Regions from separate parts of the Mesorhizobium sp. M0227 genome, predicted to be linked through region 2. Evidence: riboswitches for the same ligand, from Rfam matches in the RefSeq annotation. Region 2 holds a riboswitch; each other region holds the start of a gene.
The links. Region 2 has a riboswitch for thiamine pyrophosphate ahead of thiB (thiamine ABC transporter substrate binding subunit). Riboswitches for the same ligand answer to the same signal wherever they lie in the genome.
Positions count from the first base shown of each region.

Region 1: it holds a riboswitch for thiamine pyrophosphate, as region 2 does, so the genes downstream of both, NKJ00_RS16605 (YkoF family thiamine/hydroxymethylpyrimidine-binding protein) here and thiB (thiamine ABC transporter substrate binding subunit) in region 2, are expected to answer to the same signal.
Region 3: it holds a riboswitch for thiamine pyrophosphate, as region 2 does, so the genes downstream of both, thiC (phosphomethylpyrimidine synthase ThiC) here and thiB (thiamine ABC transporter substrate binding subunit) in region 2, are expected to answer to the same signal.

Region 1 is NZ_JAMYSJ010000010.1:180,202-186,458, forward strand. Features, by position in the region: gene NKJ00_RS16580 (glycosyltransferase family 39 protein) at 1-880, shown strand, start outside; gene msrA (peptide-methionine (S)-S-oxide reductase MsrA) at 1,013-1,531, shown strand; gene NKJ00_RS16590 (hypothetical protein) at 1,557-1,790, shown strand; gene NKJ00_RS16595 (formyltransferase family protein) at 1,921-2,952, shown strand; gene NKJ00_RS16600 (RodZ family helix-turn-helix domain-containing protein) at 2,997-3,317, opposite strand; TPP riboswitch at 3,513-3,626, shown strand; gene NKJ00_RS16605 (YkoF family thiamine/hydroxymethylpyrimidine-binding protein) at 3,617-4,225, shown strand; gene NKJ00_RS16610 (ABC transporter permease) at 4,321-5,082, shown strand; gene NKJ00_RS16615 (ABC transporter ATP-binding protein) at 5,079-5,846, shown strand; gene NKJ00_RS16620 (ABC transporter substrate-binding protein) at 5,839-6,257, shown strand, end outside.
Region 2 is NZ_JAMYSJ010000003.1:174,345-180,601, forward strand. Features, by position in the region: gene NKJ00_RS06450 (ABC-F family ATP-binding cassette domain-containing protein) at 1-988, opposite strand, end outside; gene NKJ00_RS06455 (thiamine diphosphokinase) at 990-1,649, opposite strand; TPP riboswitch at 1,737-1,851, shown strand; gene thiB (thiamine ABC transporter substrate binding subunit) at 1,895-2,893, shown strand; gene thiP (thiamine/thiamine pyrophosphate ABC transporter permease) at 3,137-4,756, shown strand; gene thiQ (thiamine ABC transporter ATP-binding protein) at 4,749-5,540, shown strand; gene NKJ00_RS06475 (M48 family metalloprotease) at 5,797-6,257, shown strand, end outside.
Region 3 is NZ_JAMYSJ010000034.1:27,162-33,418, reverse strand. Features, by position in the region: gene hemA (5-aminolevulinate synthase) at 359-1,570, shown strand; gene NKJ00_RS28745 (ATP-grasp domain-containing protein) at 2,140-3,444, shown strand; TPP riboswitch at 3,668-3,784, shown strand; gene thiC (phosphomethylpyrimidine synthase ThiC) at 3,888-5,723, shown strand; gene thiO (glycine oxidase ThiO) at 5,720-6,257, shown strand, end outside.

The DNA of each region.
Region 1 (6,257 bases), on a different contig from region 2:
GGTTTTCCTCGCCGTCGCCGCGCCGCTGGCCGTCCAGCTCTACCGCATCGATTTCCTGCCGCTGACCTATGTCGCCGGCCGCGATGAATGGGTGTTGGTCCACCGCGCCCGCCTTTACTATATCGGTGTCCAAATGGCGGGGCTCTGCGGCTTATTGCTGGTGCTGTCGATATCGGGGCTGTTGCGGCGTTCGCCCGCGCCGGAACAGCCCATCGAGAGCGGCGCGCTGGCCTATCTCGTGTGGATGGGGCTTGGTCCGGCGGTGCTTGTCATGGTGGCTTCGCTGTTCACCGGCGCCGGCGAGGCGTGGGGCGCGCCGATGTACAATCTGGTCGGCGTTGTGGCGCTCGCCTTGCTGGGTCATCGGCTCGGCGCCGTCGAACTGCGACGGCTGGCGATCTGCGCGTTCGCCTGCATCCTCGGCATGTCCGGTGCCTATGCGGGCATCCGCTGGACGAGTTGCAATTTGCGCGGGCGCATGGATGCCGTCTGCTGGCCAGCGCGGCAGATTTCGGACGAAGCCGAGGCGGTCTGGCACGCGGCGGTGCCCGGTCGGCTCGACATCGTCGGCGGCGATACCCGCATCGCGTTGCTGGCGGGCCTCAACGCCTATGACAAGCCGTCGATCTTCACCGACCTCGACATGCGGCTCGCCCCCTGGATCACCAGCCAGCGGCTGCGCGATCACGGCATGCTCCTGGTCTGGCCCGGGAGCGGCGTGCCACCTCGGCTGCTGGCGTGGCTGGGCAACATCCCCGTCAAGACCGTTCTTTTCGACTGGTCGCTCAGGGCACCACCGGTGGCGATCAGCTTTGCCGCCATTCCGCCTGGCATGAAGCTACCGGGTTTGATCGACAGGCTCGCCCAAACGAGCAACTGAAGTAGATCCACCGCGTCCGCTGGACGAAGCAGGTGACAATGCCCATTTATGGCGAGACCACTTGCTTTTACGCAATTCCAGACGGAAAACCGCTACACACTTTTCCTGGAATTGCTTTTGAGGAGACGTGACATGGCGACTTCGACCGAACGTGCAGTCCTTGCCGGCGGCTGTTTCTGGGGCATGCAGGATTTGATACGGCGCTATCCCGGCGTCATCTCCACCCGTGTCGGCTACAGCGGCGGCGACGTGCTCAACGCCACCTACCGCAACCACGGCACCCACGCAGAAGCCATCGAGATCAATTTCGATCCGGCCATCATAAGCTTTCGCACGCTGCTGGAACGCTTTTTCCAGATCCACGATCCGACGACCCGCAACCGCCAGGGCAACGATGTCGGGACGAGTTATCGCTCGGCGATCTATTACACCAGCGACGAACAGAAGCGCGTCGCCGAGGACACCATCGCCGATGTCGATGCCTCGGGCCTGTGGCCGGGCAAGGTCGTCACCGAAGTCGCACCCGTTGGTCCATTCTGGGAAGCCGAGCCCGAGCATCAGGACTATCTGGAGAAATATCCCGACGGATACACCTGCCACTTCGTCAGGCCAGGCTGGAAGCTGCCGGTTCGCGAGACGGCGGTTTCGTAGATTTGCAACTGCGATTTGCCCTGCATTGCTGCTCGACGGTGTCGTCGAGCAGATCATCGCATCCAAACCCCTTTCGGTCAGCGCGGCTTGTCGCGTCGGTGAAGCCATCGAGCTTTCACCAATGTGCGAAAGCGCCCTTCGAACACCTTCGTCAACGGCGAATGCGGATGCGGTAGGCAAACACGGTCAGGCGGTTGACAGCCTGCCGTATCGCGGTCCAACTGCGCAGGAAGAGTTGATTTCGGGAGACGGGCCGTGAAAAAAGTTTACGAAAAGCCAGTGTTTGTAAAACGCGAGCGTCTTTCGGTTGTCACTGCCTTGGCATCGCCTTCCACTCAGCCGACCTGACAAGCTCGCCCTGACCTGTCGGCCCGTTTGAGCCGCCGAAGATGAGGCCGATCGAATCGACCGATCACTCGGAGCCGATCACAGCCGTTTTTGTCCTCGATATCTCTAACTATACGGGGCCTCTGCTCGCCGGCTGGCTAGAGGCTGGAAATGCAATTGGCGCGATCATCGTGCCCGGGTTCCGGCGTCGTCCCACCGGTTTCAGCATTGGCAATTTCCGGCGAAGGCTTCAACGCAAGCTGCTGCTCAGGCGGTTTATCGGTAACACGCCTGTCAAGTTGATCGAATTTGGCCGCCCTTACGATTGGAATGCGCTTGGTCGGCAATTGTCTGACGTCCGCGCCGATGTGCTGGTCTGCTACACTTTGCCTGTCTTGATCCCTCAAGAGGTTCTTGGCCATTTTTCCAAAGGCGGGGTCAACCTCCACCCGGCGCTGCTCCCCGACTATCGAGGGCCCCACCCGATCCAGCGCTTGGCCGTGGACGGCCGGCATGCGGCTCATGGCGGCGTCACGCTCCACAAGATGTCCGCCGGTTTTGACGAGGGTGACATTCTCGGGCAGGTGCCGTTTTCCGAAGCTGACTGGACATCGAGAGAAGCCCTGGTCGACAGCACGGCAACCGCTATGCGGATTCTGGTGAGCGAGGCGGTGCCGACCTACTGCCGGGGGCTGTTGTCAGGAATGCCGCAACCGAAAGGCGATTTCGTCTGGGCGCGGCTTCAGCCCAGCCACCTGATAATCTCGCCGGCCATGTCGGTCGAGCATGTTGTACGGCTATGGCATGTGCTTGGCCTTCTGCCAGGCATCTATCTTGAAATCGGAACGCGCAAAGTCAGGCTGGGATTCCAGATCAGAAGGCTGGGGCCCTGCACAGGAAAGGCCCCGGTCAGGCGGTGGGGAACAGTGGAATTTGATCTCGCCAACGGTCGGGTCCTGTATTTTACCTACGGTAGAGTGCTCAAACGGCTGCTCAATTCGAAACACCTATTTTCGCGCCCGCCCGCCGGGAGACCCGCTCCAGAAATCCGGCTGTTCGGCAAAGCGAGTGCTGCGGACCAGAAAAACGGATGAAGTCGCTGGGCGATGCCCAGCGGCTTCATCCGTTTGCGACGTGGTTACTTGCCACAATGATTATCGTTTACCGTTGGCGCCGTCGCGTTACCATCGGCGTCCGGCTGCGCGCCTTGCGGGTTGGTCGGGCAATTCTGATCCGCGTTCGAATTCATGTCCCCTACCGTGCCAGTCGTGCTGTTGGTCGTGCCCGGGTCGACAGTGTCCGGCTCGATCGTATTCGGGGAAGCCGGCGTGTTCGGCTCAACCGTCACCGACTTGCCGCTGCCGCTTCCATTTGCGTTGTTGCTGCCGGCGCTTTGCGCCATGGCTGACGTGGCCAGACCAATGGTGAGAACCGAAGCTGCGAGGATTTTCATGAACATGGTTTGTCTCCATTTCTGTGAAGTCGTCGCTTATTTTCTACGAAAGTGATCGCGTTGCGACTGTGGGGACAACCGGTCGCGGCGGCGAAGGTTCCCGACAAAATTCCGCTCAGGCGCACCGTGACTGGCGCAATGCTTTTGGCGCAGTGCTCTGAAAAAACGGCTTTCCCTTGAACTCGAATGATGCTTTAAGGCGCACATCCACAGGGGTGCTCCGTACGGTCGGGGCTGAGACGGGGGCGGCAAGCCCACAGACCCTAGAAGCTGATCTGGGTAATACCAGCGGAGCGAGGCGGGCGATGTTTTCAGGCGCACAGATTTCCCTATACCCCATGACCGACGATTTCGTCGGTGTCATTCTTGGCGCGCTCGGTGCGCTCGATCCCTGGCGCGACAAGCTCAGGATCGAGACCGACGACATCTCGACCTTGCTGGTCGGGTCGCCCGAAGTGCTGTTTCCCGCCATGCGCGACCTCTTCGTGGCGGCGGCACGTAGCGGCAAACATTGCGTGTTGTCGGCCACCATCTCGCGCGGGTGCCCTGGCGAGCCGGATGATCCGATCTGCCGCTCCGATGCACTTGGCGGGCCTGTCGGGCCACTCGGCCCGCGCAAGGATGCGGCCATCGCGGCGGTGCGCAATGCTGCTGCCACCGGCCAGCCGGCGGCGGCGCAGTTCTCGCTCTATGTGATGGGCACCGACGACCACATGGACGAGATCTACGGCTGCATCGATTTTCTCAAGCAGTCCGGCGTCTATGAGCGTTCCAAGCATTTCTGCACGAAACTGCGCGGTGATGCCGGTGCGATCTTTTCGGCGCTGGACGAGGCCTTCTGCCGCTTCGGACCAGGCGCCGGCCACGTAACCCTCGACGTCACGGTCTCGGCCAACAGCCCGTCGGCTGTCTGAAGCTGCCGCCGCCTCCGCGCGGCCGTCAAAGGTTATCTCCCGTGGTCTCATCATCATTCGCTTCGCGCCCGATCGCGGGCCTTCTTGTCAAGGCAATGCCGGCCATGATCTCGGTCGGTTTGCTCCTAGTGGCGTGGGAGCTTTATGCCACCTATTCCGGCATCAGGCCGACGATACTGCCGGCGCCGTCGCGCGTGTTCGAGCAAGCGCTGCTCAATCGCCAGGCGCTGGCCGACAACGCCATTCCGACCATCGGCGCCACGCTGCTCGGCTTTGCCTGTTCGCTCAGCGCCGCCTTCGTGCTGTCGATGCTGGTCGACTTCTTCCAGCCGCTGCGGCGTGCGCTGTTTCCCGTCTTAATCGTCAGCCAGACCTTGCCGCTGGTGGCCATCGCGCCGCTGGTGGTGCTGTGGTTCGGCTTCGGGCTGGCGCCCAAGATCATGCTGGTGGCGCTGGTTACCTTCTTTCCGATGCTGGTTGCATTGGTCGAGGGTTATGAGTCGACCGAGGCCGAGATCGGGCAAATGCTGCGCGCCATGGGGGCAGGGCGCTGGCGCATCTTCGTGCTGGCACGGCTGCCTTCGGCGCTGCCCTATTTCTTCGCTGGCTTGAGGATCTCCATCACCTACGCCGTGGTCGGCGCGATCTTCGCCGAATATGCGGGGGCCGCGAAGGGGCTGGGCATCTACATGCTCAACGTCAAGAACAATTTCCGTCCTGACCTGGTTCTTGCCGCCGTCGGAGTGAGCGCTGCCCTGACCCTTGTCCTGTTCGGGTTGACTGTACTGCTGCAGCGCCTTGCGATGCCCTGGGAGCGGGCCGGCAAGGAAACCGCCGGGAAGGGAGCCTGGCGATGAGCCGGCTGGAACTGCGGTATGTGCGCAAGGCGTTCGGTGGGCTCGACGTGCTGGCCGATATTTCGCTTAGCGTCGGCGCTGGTGAATTCGTCTCGATCCTTGGACCCTCGGGCGCCGGCAAATCGACGCTCTTCCAGCTTCTGACCGGCGCCGAGCATGGCGAGGGCGAGATGTTGTTCGACGGCGCGCCGCTCGACGACCACGGCAGGCATTTCGCCTTCATGCCGCAGCGTGACGCGCTGATGCCGTGGCGGCGCATCCTCGACAACGCGACGCTCGGGCTCGAAGTCCAAGGCATGAGGAGACAGGCGGCGCGGGTGCGCGTTGCGCCGTTGTTTGCCGAATTCGGGCTTGCCGGCTTCGAGCGGCATTTTCCAGCGCAACTGTCCGGCGGTATGCGCCAGCGCGCGGCCTTGCTGCGCACGGTGGTGCAGCAACGCGACATGCTTTTGCTCGACGAGCCGTTCGGCGCGCTCGACGCGCTGACCCGCACGGCCATGCAGCGCTGGCTGGAACAGATGTGGCGGCATCATCGCTGGACGGCGCTCCTGATCACCCATGACGTGCGCGAAGCCGTGTTCCTGTCCGACCGCATCTATGTGCTGTCGGCGCGCCCGGCCCGCATCGTGCGTGAAATCAAGGTGCCGCTGCCGCGCCCGCGCAGCCTTGGCGGCGATGCCGCGCGCCAGGCAAGTGCGCTCGAGGCCGAGATTCTCGACATCATCCTCAACGCCACCCCATCCAAAGGACACGATCATGATTGACTTGACGCGCCGGCAGGCCTTGTTGCTGACCCTTGCCACAGGCCTTCCGCTCATTGCCGGATCGGGGCGAGCCCAAGCACAATCGGCACAAAAGGTCACCGTTGCCCTCGACTGGACGGTCAACACCAACCACATCGGACTGTTCGTCGCCCGCGACAAGGGCTTCTATCGCGAGGCCGGGCTCGAGGTCGACATCCTGCCTTACAGCGATACCGGTGCGGGCACGCTGGTTGCAAATCGCGTCGCCGATTTCGGCATCAACGGCACCATCAGCCTGTTCACCCAGAGAACCGCCGGAGCGGACCTGAAGGGCGTCTATGCGGTGGTGCAATCGGAAACCGGCCGCGTGGTCTTCAATGCGGCCCGCAGCGAGATAGTAAGCCCGAGAAACCTCGACGGCCTGACCTATGG
Region 2 (6,257 bases):
CGGTCAGCATCTTCAAGAGCGTCGTCTTGCCGGCGCCGTTCGGCCCGACCAGGCCGACGCGATCGCCGCGCTGGATGCGGGTCGAAAACCCCTTGACCACGGTGAGATCGCCAAAGCTCTTCTCGATGTTCTTCGCCTCGATCACCAGCTTGCCGGACTCGGCGGCGTCGCTCGCCACCATGGTCGCCGACCCTTCGGCACCGCGATGGCCGCGAAAACGCTGGCGCATGGTCTGCAACTCGCCGAGCCGGCGCATGTTTCGCTTGCGCCGCGCCGTCACGCCGTAGCGCAGCCAATGCTCTTCGCGAACGATCTGGCGGCCGAGTTTATGCTGCTCGCGCTCTTCTTCCTCCAGGACCAGGTCGCGCCATTCCTCGAAATGGCCAAAGCCCTTGTCCAGCCTGCGGGTCTGGCCGCGATCGAGCCAGATGGTGGCGCGCGACACACGTTCGAGAAAGCGGCGGTCGTGCGAGATGACGATCAGTGCCGAGGAGGTGCGGATGAGTTCTTCTTCCAGCCATTCGATGACCGAGAGGTCGAGATGGTTGGTCGGCTCATCGAGCAGCAGGATGTCTGGCTCCGGCGCCATCACGCGGGCAAGGGCAGCACGCCTCGCCTCGCCGCCCGACAGATCATTCGGACGTTCCTCACCCGACAGTCCGAGATGCTCCATCAGATAGCTGGCTCGGTAGGGATCGTCGGCGGGGCCAAGCCCGGCCTCGACATAGGCGCGGACGGTGGCAAAGCCCTCCATGTCCGGCATCTGCGGCAAATAGCGGATAGTTGCCGAAGGCTGGCGGAACACCTCGCCGTCCTGCGGCTCGATCAGGCCAGCGGCGATCTTCAGCAGGGTCGACTTGCCCGACCCGTTGCGGCCGACCAGTGCAATCTTGTCGCCGGCCGAAGCCGTCAAGGCGGCGCCGTCGAGCAGCGGCGTGCCGCCGAAGGTCAGTTTTATCCCGTCGAGGTTGAGAAGAGGCGGGGCCATGTCAGCTTTCAGGTAAGGGATAGGGATGAGCGAGCAGCATCGCGCGGCCATGGCCGAGCGCGATTTCGAGGCGGCCCCCGGTCTTGTCGGACTTGACCTCGTTGGAGATGGTCAGCGACGAACCGAACGCCACCTTGACGTGGTTCAGCGGCCATTTGGCGCCGGTGACGGTCAGGCCGGCGAGCTCGGAAAAGCCGAGCACCGAAAACAGCGTGCCATCGGCATAGTCGAAGCCGGCCGTTCCGCGCAGCAGCGGGATGCCTTCCTGGGCGCCGCTGGTCAGGAGCACATCAGTCCCGGCCTCGGCCAGCCGCAGGGCAAGCGCCAGATGCAGGAAAGCGTGGTCGGCGCGCTTGCCGCCGAAAGCACCTGCGAGCACCAGGCGGGTCGCGCCGCGCTCGAGTGCGGCGGCAATGGCCAGTTCGCCATCGGTCTGGTCCTTTTCCGCCGGGAAGGTCCGGCGCGGCACGGAAGCGAGATCGTCAGGCAGCTCGGCTGGCACGGAATCGAAATCGCCCACCCACAGTTCGGGCACGAGACCCAGCAGCCGCGCATGCCCGATGCCGGCGTCGGCGGCGATGACGCGGGAGCCTTCGGCCTGGCGGTCGAGCCGTGGCGTGCGGATGAGATCGCCGCCAAGCAGGATGGTGAATGTGCTCATATCGTGTGGCCCTTACCAGCCCGGCACGGGAAACGGAAGGCGGCAAACTCCCACTTGCATGGGGGATCGGCCCGGCCTATGTGTCGAAACGCTCTAACGGGGTGCCGGACGCGATCTTCGCGGACCGGCTGAGAGGCAGTCTCGCCAACCCGCTGAACCTGATCCGGTTTGTACCGGCGGAGGGATTAGACGTTTCGGACAGTCCGACGCCTCAATTCCTTTCAATTCGAACGAAGGAGGCGCCGATGCGCACGTTTTTATACGCTCTTGTTTCAGCAACGGTCGTGGCCTTGTCCGGACCGGCCTTGGCCAAGGACAAGCTCACCGTCTACACCTATGATAGCTTCACCGCCGACTGGGGTCCGGGTCCCGTGGTGAAGAAGGAGTTCGAGGCCGAATGCGGCTGCGATGTCGAGTTCGTCTCGGTCGCCGACGGCGTCGCGCTGCTCAACCGCGTCAGATTGGAAGGCGCATCGACCAAGGCCGATATCGTGCTTGGCCTCGACACCAATCTCACCGCCGATGCCAAGGCGTCAGGCTTGTTCGCGCCGCATGGCGGCGTAACTGATGTCAACGTGCCGGGTGGCTGGAGCGACGATACTTTTGTCCCCTTTGACTACGGATATTTCGCCGTCGTCTACGACACCGAGAAGCTGAAGATCCCGCCGAAAAGCCTGAAAGAGCTGGTCGAGGGCAGTGCCGATGACAAGATCGTCATCCAGGATCCGCGCACCTCCACGCCGGGCCTCGGTCTGCTTCTGTGGGTCAAGTCAGTCTATGGCGACAAGGCGCCCGAGGCCTGGGCCAAGCTCAAGGCGAAAGTGCTGACCGTGACGCCGGGCTGGAGCGAGGCCTATGGGCTGTTCACCAAGGGCGAGGCGCCGATGGTGCTGTCCTACACGACGTCGCCGGCCTACCACATGGTCGCCGAGAAGACAGAGCGCTATCAGGCAGCGTCGTTCGAGGAGGGCGAGTATTTGCAGATAGAAGTCGCGGGTATCACCACGGCGGGGGCCAAGAACCCGCTGGCGGCCAAGTTCATCGCCTTCATGACCGGGCCGAAATTCCAGGATGCCATCCCCGAGACCAACTGGATGTTCCCGGCCGGCAAGACCGACAAGCCGCTCAATCCGGCCTTCGACAAACTGGTCAAGCCGACCAAGACCTTGCTGTTCAGCCCGCAAGAGGTCGCTGCCAACCGCAAGGCTTGGGTCGATGAATGGCTGGCGGTGATGAGCAAGTAGGCTTGCGAGTTCTTTTGATGTTCGCGCCACTCCACCCCCCTCTGGCCTGCCGGCAATCTCCCCCTCAAGGGGGGAGATTGGCAGCGTCGTTGCTGGTTACAGTCCGGCAACGTTGGAGACTAGCGGAAGCATGGGTGACGGCCGATCTCCTCCCTGGAGGGGGAGATGTCCGGCAGGACAGAGGGGGGCGCCAAGGAACGCAATCCTTTGTAATTGCCGCGATGGAAAGAATGGTGGTCCAGCGTGCAACGCGCGTCTGACCCCCGCATCACCGCTGGCACCCTCGCGCTCGCTGCAATCGCGCTGCTGATCGGCGGCGCGTTTGCTGGCCTGCTTTTCGAGGGCGCCCATGATTTCTCGGGCGCCTGGGCAACCTTCGATCCCTATCTGCTTCGCGTCATTCGCTTCACGCTCTGGCAAGCGGCGCTCTCGACGCTGCTTTCGGTCATCCCGGCGCTGTTCGTGGCGCGCGCTCTGTCGCGGCACCCACGTTTCTTCGCTCGCGCCTTCATCCTGCAGATCTTCGCCGTGCCGTTGGCGCTGCCGGCTATTGTCGCAGCACTCGGCATCCTGGCGCTTTATGGCCGTGCCGGCTATTTCGCCGGCGTGCTTGCCGTGATCGGCGGGGGAAGCTGGCCGGGCATCTATGGCCTGTCCGGCATCCTCGTCGCCCATGTCTTCTTCAACCTGCCGCTGGCGACGCGGCTGTTCCTCGAGGCGCTGCAGACCATACCGGCCGACCAATGGCGGTTGGCGAGCCAGCTCGGCATGGCGGCGCGGCCGGCGTTCCGGCTGATCGAATGGCCAACGCTGCGCGCCGCACTGCCCGGCGTCGCCGGGCTGGTGTTCATGCTCTGCATCACATCCTTCACCATCGTGCTGACGCTCGGCGGCGGGCCGGCCGCGACGACGCTTGAGGTCGGCATCTACCAGGCGCTGCGCTTCGATTTCGATCCCGCGCGGGCCGTTACACTGACGCTGTTGCAGATCGCCTTGACCTTTATCGTTGTGCTGGCCCTGACGCGCCTAGGCGCCAATGTGGTCGGCGACACCAATTTGCCGGTCGCGCAACGCCGCTATCTCTCGGTCAATCGGAGCGAGACCTGGTTGAACGCGCTAGTCATCATCCTGGCGCTGCTGTTCGTCGTTGGGCCGATGGCGGCAACCGTGGTGGCCGGGTTGGGTGCGGACCTCGGCCGTTTGGCCAGCGAGGCCACCGTCCGGCAGGCAACGCTGACCAGCGCAGCGCTCGCCTTCCTGTCGGCGCTGCTTTCGGTGATGCTGTCGCTGGTGCTGACCATGGCGCGGCGGGCACTGGCGCTGAACCGCCGTGCCGGCGCAAAGACACTGCTCGAACGCGCCACCGATACAGGCGCCGGTTTTGTCCTTGTCGTGCCGCCGATCGTCGTCGGCGCTGGCTGGTTCCTGTTGCTGCGCCATGTCGGCGATGCCTTCGCCATCGCCCCGGTCATGGTCGTCACCGTCAATGCGGTGATGGCGATGCCGTTCGCCCTACGCGCCGTGCGTCCCGCCTATGATGCGGCGAGCGAGCGTCACGAACGGCTCTGCGCACAGCTCGGCATTGCGGGCTGGAACCGGCTGATGCTGGTCGACTGGCCGTCGCTGCGGCGACCGCTCGCCACGGCCTTCGCTTTCGCCATGGCGCTGTCGCTCGGCGATCTCGGTGTCATTGCCCTGTTCGGCAGTGATTCCGTGCAGACATTGCCCTACCTTCTTCTGGCACGGATGGGCAGCTACCGCACCGAGGATGCCGCCGGCCTGGCACTGCTGCTCGGCTTCGTCTGTCTCGCGTTGATCGTGGCGGCGCACTGGCTGGGAAGGGAGAAGGTCCGCGATGCGTGAGAGGGCGGCCAACAGGCTCGAAAAGGGCGCGCCGGTGCGGCTAGACAATGTGTCGTTCAGTTATGGCAGCTATGGCGATGCGCCACTTGTCTTCGACGTCGAGTTCGCCACGGCGAAGATCACCGCCATCATGGGTCCGAGCGGTTCGGGCAAGTCGACGCTGCTCAATCTGGTCGCCGGCTTCGAGACCCCACAATCGGGCCGCGTGCTGATCGGCGGGGCCGATGTCAGCGCCGAGCCGGCCTCGGCGCGGCCGGTGTCGATGGTGTTCCAGGAGAACAATCTCTTCGCGCATCTTTCCGTCGAGCAGAATGTCGGGCTCGGCCGCTCGCCCTCCCTGGGACTGACCGAGGCGGACCGCGTCGCGGTCGCCGAGGCGCTTGCGCGCACCGGTCTCGCGGGCAAGGAGAAACGCCTGCCGCGCGAGCTCTCCGGGGGCGAACGCCAGCGCGTCGCACTGGCCCGCGTGCTGGTGCGCGACCGACCGGTGTTGCTGCTCGACGAGCCCTTCGCTTCGCTCGGACCCGCTTTGCGCGACGAGATGCTGGATCTGGTTGCTGCCGTTCATGCCGAACGCGCCATGACGGTGCTATTTGTCACCCACCAGCCCGAGGATGCACGCCGCATCGGCGAGCACATGGTGTTTGTCGACAATGGGTTGGTGGCCGCAACCGGCAAGGCTGATGATTTCTTTACCGGGGCTGGTCCGGAGGCGTTCCGGCGCTATATCGGCGCGGGTGCTGGATATTCCACATCACGCGATGTTGCCCGGAAGCGGACATAATTTACGGTCAAACCGGCTCCAGGCGATGTGGCGTTTGCTTGCCATGACCGGGGGAGTGTGGCTAGGTCGCCCTACCGGTCCGGCACAGGCCGTGATTTGCCTGCAGTATCCGCCGCCCGCCCTAAGGGACGGGCACGGATGCTGCAGCAGTTTGAGATGGCGCATGACACGTTCCGAAGATCGCCCCCGATTTTCGTGGTCATGCGCCGGGACCCGAAAGGAAGCCGTTCTGGCGATCGGCGCTAACACATTGGGAATGAAACCGCTGGCGCGTTTTCTCGCGCTGGCCGGTTTTGCCGTGGCGTTGGCAAGCTGCCAGATGTTCACGCCGCCGGAAGTTCAGGAATCCGGCTTCCAGCCTTCCGACAAGCCGATCACGGTGGACAATGTCGGCGCCAACAACAAGCTCGCCGAATTGGCCAAGGCGCAGCACCCGCGCATCCTGGCGACTTATGGCGGTGAATATTCCGACCCCAAGCTCGAACGCATGGTCGCCAAGGTGGTCGGTAGTTTGACGGTGGTGTCCGCCAACCCGACACAGACCTATCGCATCACCATTTTAAATTCGCCCAACGTCAACGCATTCGCGCTGCCGGGCGGCTATCTCTACATCACCCGCGGCCTCCTGGCGCTGGCCAATGATTCGGCCGAGCTTGCCGCCGTCATCGCGCATGAGATGGGCCACGTCACCGCCAATCACGGCCTGCAGCGCCAGCA
Region 3 (6,257 bases), on a different contig from region 2:
CGACAAGACGCGGCCCTCGCGCATTGCGGCTCTCGGGCCCGAAAGCCCGCCGAGCGCAGCTCTGACAAGGCCGCGACAGGAATCGAACGACGACTGGCCAGAATTATGAAATCGCTTGCGACACTCATGCAATTTCAGACATTTTAGTAACAAATAGATTTAACATTCTCTTCACTTGCACTTTGGGGCGCGTTACCCGAATTAGCTGGAGCGCCCGAAACCCCCGCAAGATCAAGCGCGTAGTCGAAATCCAATCTTGCTGGTGCTTGTCGAGGGATGCGACGCGATGGGCCGGCGCAGGTGCGCTGTGAAGCAGCACTGAGCGCGCCGAAGAACGGCTTCCCAACAGGAGATTGATTTGGATTATGTGCAGTATTTCGCCGGAAGAATCGAGCAACTCAAAGGCCGTGGCGGGTATCGTGAATTTGCCGATCTGGAGCGTCAGTCTGGCAACTTCCCAAAGGCCTGGCTCAATAGGCCCGACGGCCGAAAAGAGATAACCATTTGGTGCACTAATGATTATCTCGGTATGGGGCAGCACCCCAAAGTGCTATCGGCAATGAAGCGCGCCATCGATGCCAACGGCGCAGGATCGGGAGGATCCCGCAACATTGGTGGCACCAACCATTATCACGTGTTGCTCGAGCGGGAGCTTGCAGGTTTCCACAATAAGGAAGCAGGGTTGATTTTTGTTTCCGGCTTCAGCTCAAACGATTCATCATTGAGTACATTGGCATCTTTGATGCCGGACACAATTATTTTTTCTGACGAGCACAACCACGCTTCACTTATTAGTGGATGCCGCAACAGCCGGGCCGAAAAGCGCGTCTTCCGGCATAACGACGTTGCGCATTTGCGGGAGCTTCTGCGCAGTGTAAATCCTGCAAGACCCAAGATCATTGTTTTTGAATCGGTATATTCAATGGACGGTGACATTTCACCGATCAAAGATATCTGTGACATGGCGGACGAATTTGGCGCAATGACGTTTCTGGATGAAGTTCATGCATCTGGAATGTACGGTCCGAAAGGCGCCGGCATTGCCGCGGAACTTGGCATCATGGATCGTCCAACCATCATCGAAGGAACGCTAGGTAAGGCGTTCGGCTCGATGGGGGGTTATGTGACCGGACCTGCCTCCATTGTTGACAGCATACGAAGCTTCTCGATCGGTTTCATTTTCACCACGGCGCTTGCGCCAGCGCTTGCGGCTGGTGCGCTGGCAGCGCTGCGCCATCTTCGCGATTCAGATTCAGAACGAATTGATCTGCACCTGAAAACGAAACTTTTAGTCGGATTGCTGAAAGAGGCGGGCATCCCCGTCATGCCGACCCGAAGCCACATCATTCCTGTGCTTATTGGTGATCCATTCCGTTGCAAGGAAGCGTCCCGCCAGCTTCTAGATCAGCATGGAATATACGTTCAGCCAATTCTGGCGCCGAGTGTTCCGGTGGGAACCGAGCGGTTCAGGGTGACGGTTACGCCTGCCCATAGTACGACAGATATTCGGACGTTCGTCGATGCGCTCAGGCAGGTTCTGCAGCGGGACAATCTTGGCAAGGCTGCCTAATGTAAATGCTGGGAACGACAGGGCGCGCAGCCTCAGACCTGATTATATCAGCCGGGCTCGCCGAGGTGGAAGCGGCGGTCCGCGATCCGGTTCTGACGCCCGATCGCATCTTCGAATGTCATCGGAAAGCAGTTCCGTAACCCGCAATGACAGCTTTCGCGATCTTAAATGATGTGACTCCATGATTGAATGGGGCCGTTTGACGACTCGCTGCTTACACATCGGGCCGGTTCCAGATTCAGGGCTCACCATGAGCCGGTATGACCAGAGCGCATGTTCTTGTGCTGCGAGTTTGATGTGGCTTGGCGTGCCCTACCCGAGGGGTAGGTCACGCCCAGGCCCACGGGATCACACACCAACCCCAGCTAACCAGTTTGAACGGAGCAAGCCTCCGACGCCGCCCTAATCAACAACGCTGCAACAGATCCTTCAAATCAATTTACAAGATTTTTACAACCGTCAGTCGTTGACAATGGTACGGCACCGCGAGTCGGAGGTCCGGCACGGCCATAAAAGTGACGCCGGTACCCTCGGACCGCCGCCAGCACGCAACATCGGGATTAACAGCAATGGTAAGAAGAAGAGCGCTCATATTGGTCGAAGGCCATAGGGGTACTGGTCAGCTATACGTCCAAGCGGCTCAGTGTCTTGGTCTTCATCCAATTACTCTGACGGCTGATCCACCTCGGTACGACTATCTTTCGGCGGAAAACGTTGAGGCAATCCGTGTCGACACTGGCAATCTCGAAGCGTTGGTCCGCGAATGTTCGCGGCTGCGTGCTACCCACGACATTGCTGGCATTACTGGCTTTGCCGGGGACCATGAATCGATCTATGCGACAGTTGGCAAGCTTTGCCGGCATTTCGATCTACCGGGGCCGAACCCTGAATCGATTGAACGAAGCTGCGACAAATTCAAGCAACGCCAACTCCTCGCGCAGGCCGGCGTTCCAATACCGGCTTATCGGTTAGCAACGAATGCGGCGGAGGTAGAAAGCTCGGCTGCAGAGATCGGCCTGCCCGTGATTCTTAAGCCGGCAGTAGGCAGCGGCAGCATCGGTGTCCGATTGTGCCGCAGCCTCGAAGACGTAGCCGAACATACGACCTATCTATTGGGCGGAAAGCACATATGGCGGTCTACACCGAAAATACTCGTCGAAGAATTCGCACAGGGCCCGTTATATAGCATTAATGTTATGGGGAATGAGGTCGTTGCGATTTGCGCCAATGACTTTGGTCCCCTCCCCCATTTCGTCATACGTGAGGTGACATATCCGGCCCTGCTAACCGATCAGGAGCGTGAGCGCATCGCCGATGTTTCGCTGAGCTGTTTGCGGGCTCTCGGCCTTGGCTGGGGGCCAACTAACATTGAACTCCGGTGCACGAAACGCGGTCCAGTTGTCATTGAAGTCAATCCGCGTCTTAGTGGCGCGCCCGACCCTCAACTGGTCCAGTTAGCTTACGGTGTCGACCTCGTCACCGAGCACATCAAGCTTGTCATTGGCGAGGAATGGGATCTGCGCAAAAAGCATTCGCATACTGCGGCCGCGCGATTCCTGCTTCCTGATCAAGATGGCACCCTGGACTGGATTGGTGGCGACACTCAGGCAGCTGCTATATCAGGTGTGGCCGAGGTCAAATTGAATGTTGAACCCAAGACACCGATCGTCAGGAAGGGGGATTTCCGAGACTGGATTGGACATGTCATTGCCACTTCACCCAGCCGTGCTGAAACCGAGGGCGCCCTTCAGCGAGCGGTCGCCTTGATCGATTGGTCGATCACCCCTTTTCCGGCGACAATAGGAGGTGATCGAGAGCACGATGTTTGTGGGGCGTTCGGGCGGTCCACCAGTTCTGTTCCGATCAGGCATTGACGGCTTAAGATCCTTGAAACGCAGCAGTTCCGTCTACGTCAATGTCACATCAAGTTTGACGAGGCAAATGCAGCTTTGGCCACACCTGCCCTACCTCCCGCGGAACTTCTCCGCGACCCGTGGCGAGGCCGTCGGCCCAATTTGGGCCCAATTTGATTGCCGCCCACCGCCGCCGCAGGACGAACACGCGCTTGACAAGACAACCCCGGCCCGTTCAACTTGAGGCATTCACCAGGGGAGTCCCGGCAAGGGGCTGAGATACTGCTGGCTTTCGCGGCGCAGTGACCCGTTGAACCTGATCCAGTTCATACTGGCGTAGGGACGGTGCAAGCGCTCTGCGGGAGTTCACGCCCGAGGTCCTGTTTCGGCAGGTAGACAGAAGCGTCTTTTCATCCTTCCGGCACAGAACTGGGTCTCCAATGCATGAGCAAAGGAGCCTCAAGATGAATGCCCTCACCCCCGCCGTGTCGACGGGACCGCTGCCTGCTTCGCGTAAGATCCACAAGCCCGGTGCCATCCACCCGCAGATCAGGGTGCCGATGCGCGAAATCTCCGTCCATCCGACAGCCAGCGAACCGCCCGTCACCGTCTACGACCCGTCGGGCTCCTATACCGATCCGGCTGTCGAAACCAGCATCCAAAAAGGCCTGGCCCGGCTTCGCCACGAATGGATCTTGGCGCGCGGCGATGTCGAGGACTGTGACGGCCGCCACGTCCGGCCGGAGGACAACGGTTTCGCGACGGGCGAACGCCTGACGCCAGAATTTCCCATCCGCCACCGACCGCTCAGGGCCAAAGCAGGCAAGGCGGTGACGCAGCTTGCCTATGCACGCGCCGGCATCATCACACCCGAAATGGAGTTCGTCGCCATCCGCGAGAACCTTGGTCGCGAGATCCTGCACGGCAAGCTTGAGCGCGACGGCGAGGCTTTCGGCGCGATGCTGCCCGATTTCGTCACACCCGAATTCGTCCGCGACGAGGTGGCGCGCGGACGGGCGATCATTCCCGCCAACATCAACCATCCCGAGAGCGAGCCGATGATCATCGGTCGCAATTTTCTGGTCAAGATCAACGCCAACATCGGCAACTCCGCCGTCACATCGTCGATGGCCGAAGAGGTCGAAAAGATGGTCTGGGCGATTCGCTGGGGCGCCGATACGGTGATGGACCTGTCGACCGGCCGCAACATTCACAACATCCGGGACTGGATCGTGCGCAACGCACCGGTGCCGATCGGCACGGTGCCACTCTACCAGGCGCTCGAGAAGGTTGGCGGCATTGCCGAGGATCTGACCTGGGAGGTGTACCGCGACACGCTGATCGAACAGGCCGAGCAGGGCGTCGACTATTTCACCATCCACGCCGGCGTGCGGCTGCATTACATCCCGCTGACCGTCGACCGGGTCACCGGCATCGTCTCGCGCGGCGGGTCGATCATGGCAAAATGGTGCCTGCACCATCACCGGGAAAGCTTCCTCTACGAGCACTTCGCGGAGATCTGCGACATCGCCAGAGCCTATGACGTGTCCTTCTCGCTCGGCGACGGCCTTCGTCCCGGCTCGATCGCCGATGCCAACGACGCGGCGCAGTTCGCCGAGTTGGAGACGCTCGGCGAGCTGACGCAGATCGCCTGGGCGAAGGATTGCCAGGTGATGATCGAGGGCCCCGGCCACGTGCCGATGCACAAGATCAAGGCGAACATGGACAAGCAGCTCGCTGTCTGCGGCGAAGCGCCCTTCTATACGCTTGGACCGCTGACAACCGACATCGCGCCGGGCTACGACCACATCACCTCAGGCATTGGGGCCGCCATGATCGGCTGGTTCGGCACCGCCATGCTCTGTTACGTCACGCCGAAGGAGCATCTCGGCCTTCCCGATCGCAACGACGTCAAGATCGGCGTGATCACCTACAAGATCGCCGCCCACGCCGCCGACCTGGCGAAGGGCCATCCGGCAGCGAAAGTCAGGGATGATGCGCTTTCCCGCGCGCGCTTCGAGTTCCGCTGGGAGGACCAGTTCAACCTGTCGCTCGATCCGGAAACGGCGCGGTCCTTCCACGACCAGACTTTGCCCAAGGAAGCGCACAAGGTGGCGCATTTCTGCTCGATGTGCGGACCGAAATTCTGCTCGATGCGTATCTCTCACGACATCCGTGCCGAGGCGCAGAAAGAGGGCATGGCGGCGATGGCGGCGAAATACCGCGAGGGCGGCGATCTCTACCTGCCGGCGGACGAGACCGGCGCGCCGCTCATACCTCAGCCACGTGAGCCATCATGAAGGTCTTGGTCAAAGGGGCCGGCGTTGCCGGCCTCACCGTCGCCTTCGAGTTCGCCGCACGCGGCGCGGTGGTTACCGTTGCCGAGACAAGGCCTGCCCTTGGCGGCAATGCGTCGTGGTTCGCCGGTGGCATGTTGGCGCCGTGGTGCGAGCGTGAAAGCGCCGAGCAGCCGGTGCTGGATCTCGGACGCGACGCCGCCGACTGGTGGGACGCCGCAACGCCCGGCTTGGTAGCACGACGGGGAACGCTGGTCTTGGCCGCGCCGCGCGATGCGGGCGAGCTCGACCGGTTCGCCAGCCGCACGACGGGCTATCGGCGCGTCGAGGAAGATGAAATTGCCTTGCTGGAGCCCGACTTAGCCGGCCGCTTCCGCCGCGGATTGCTCTTCCCCGACGAGGCTCACCTCGACCCACGCCCGGCGATGGCGGCACTTCATGACAAGCTTGCGACCATGGGTGTCAAATTCCACTTCGGCTGCGACGCCCGGCCTGTTTCGGGTTTCGCCCGTCAGATAGACTGTATGGGAATGGCAG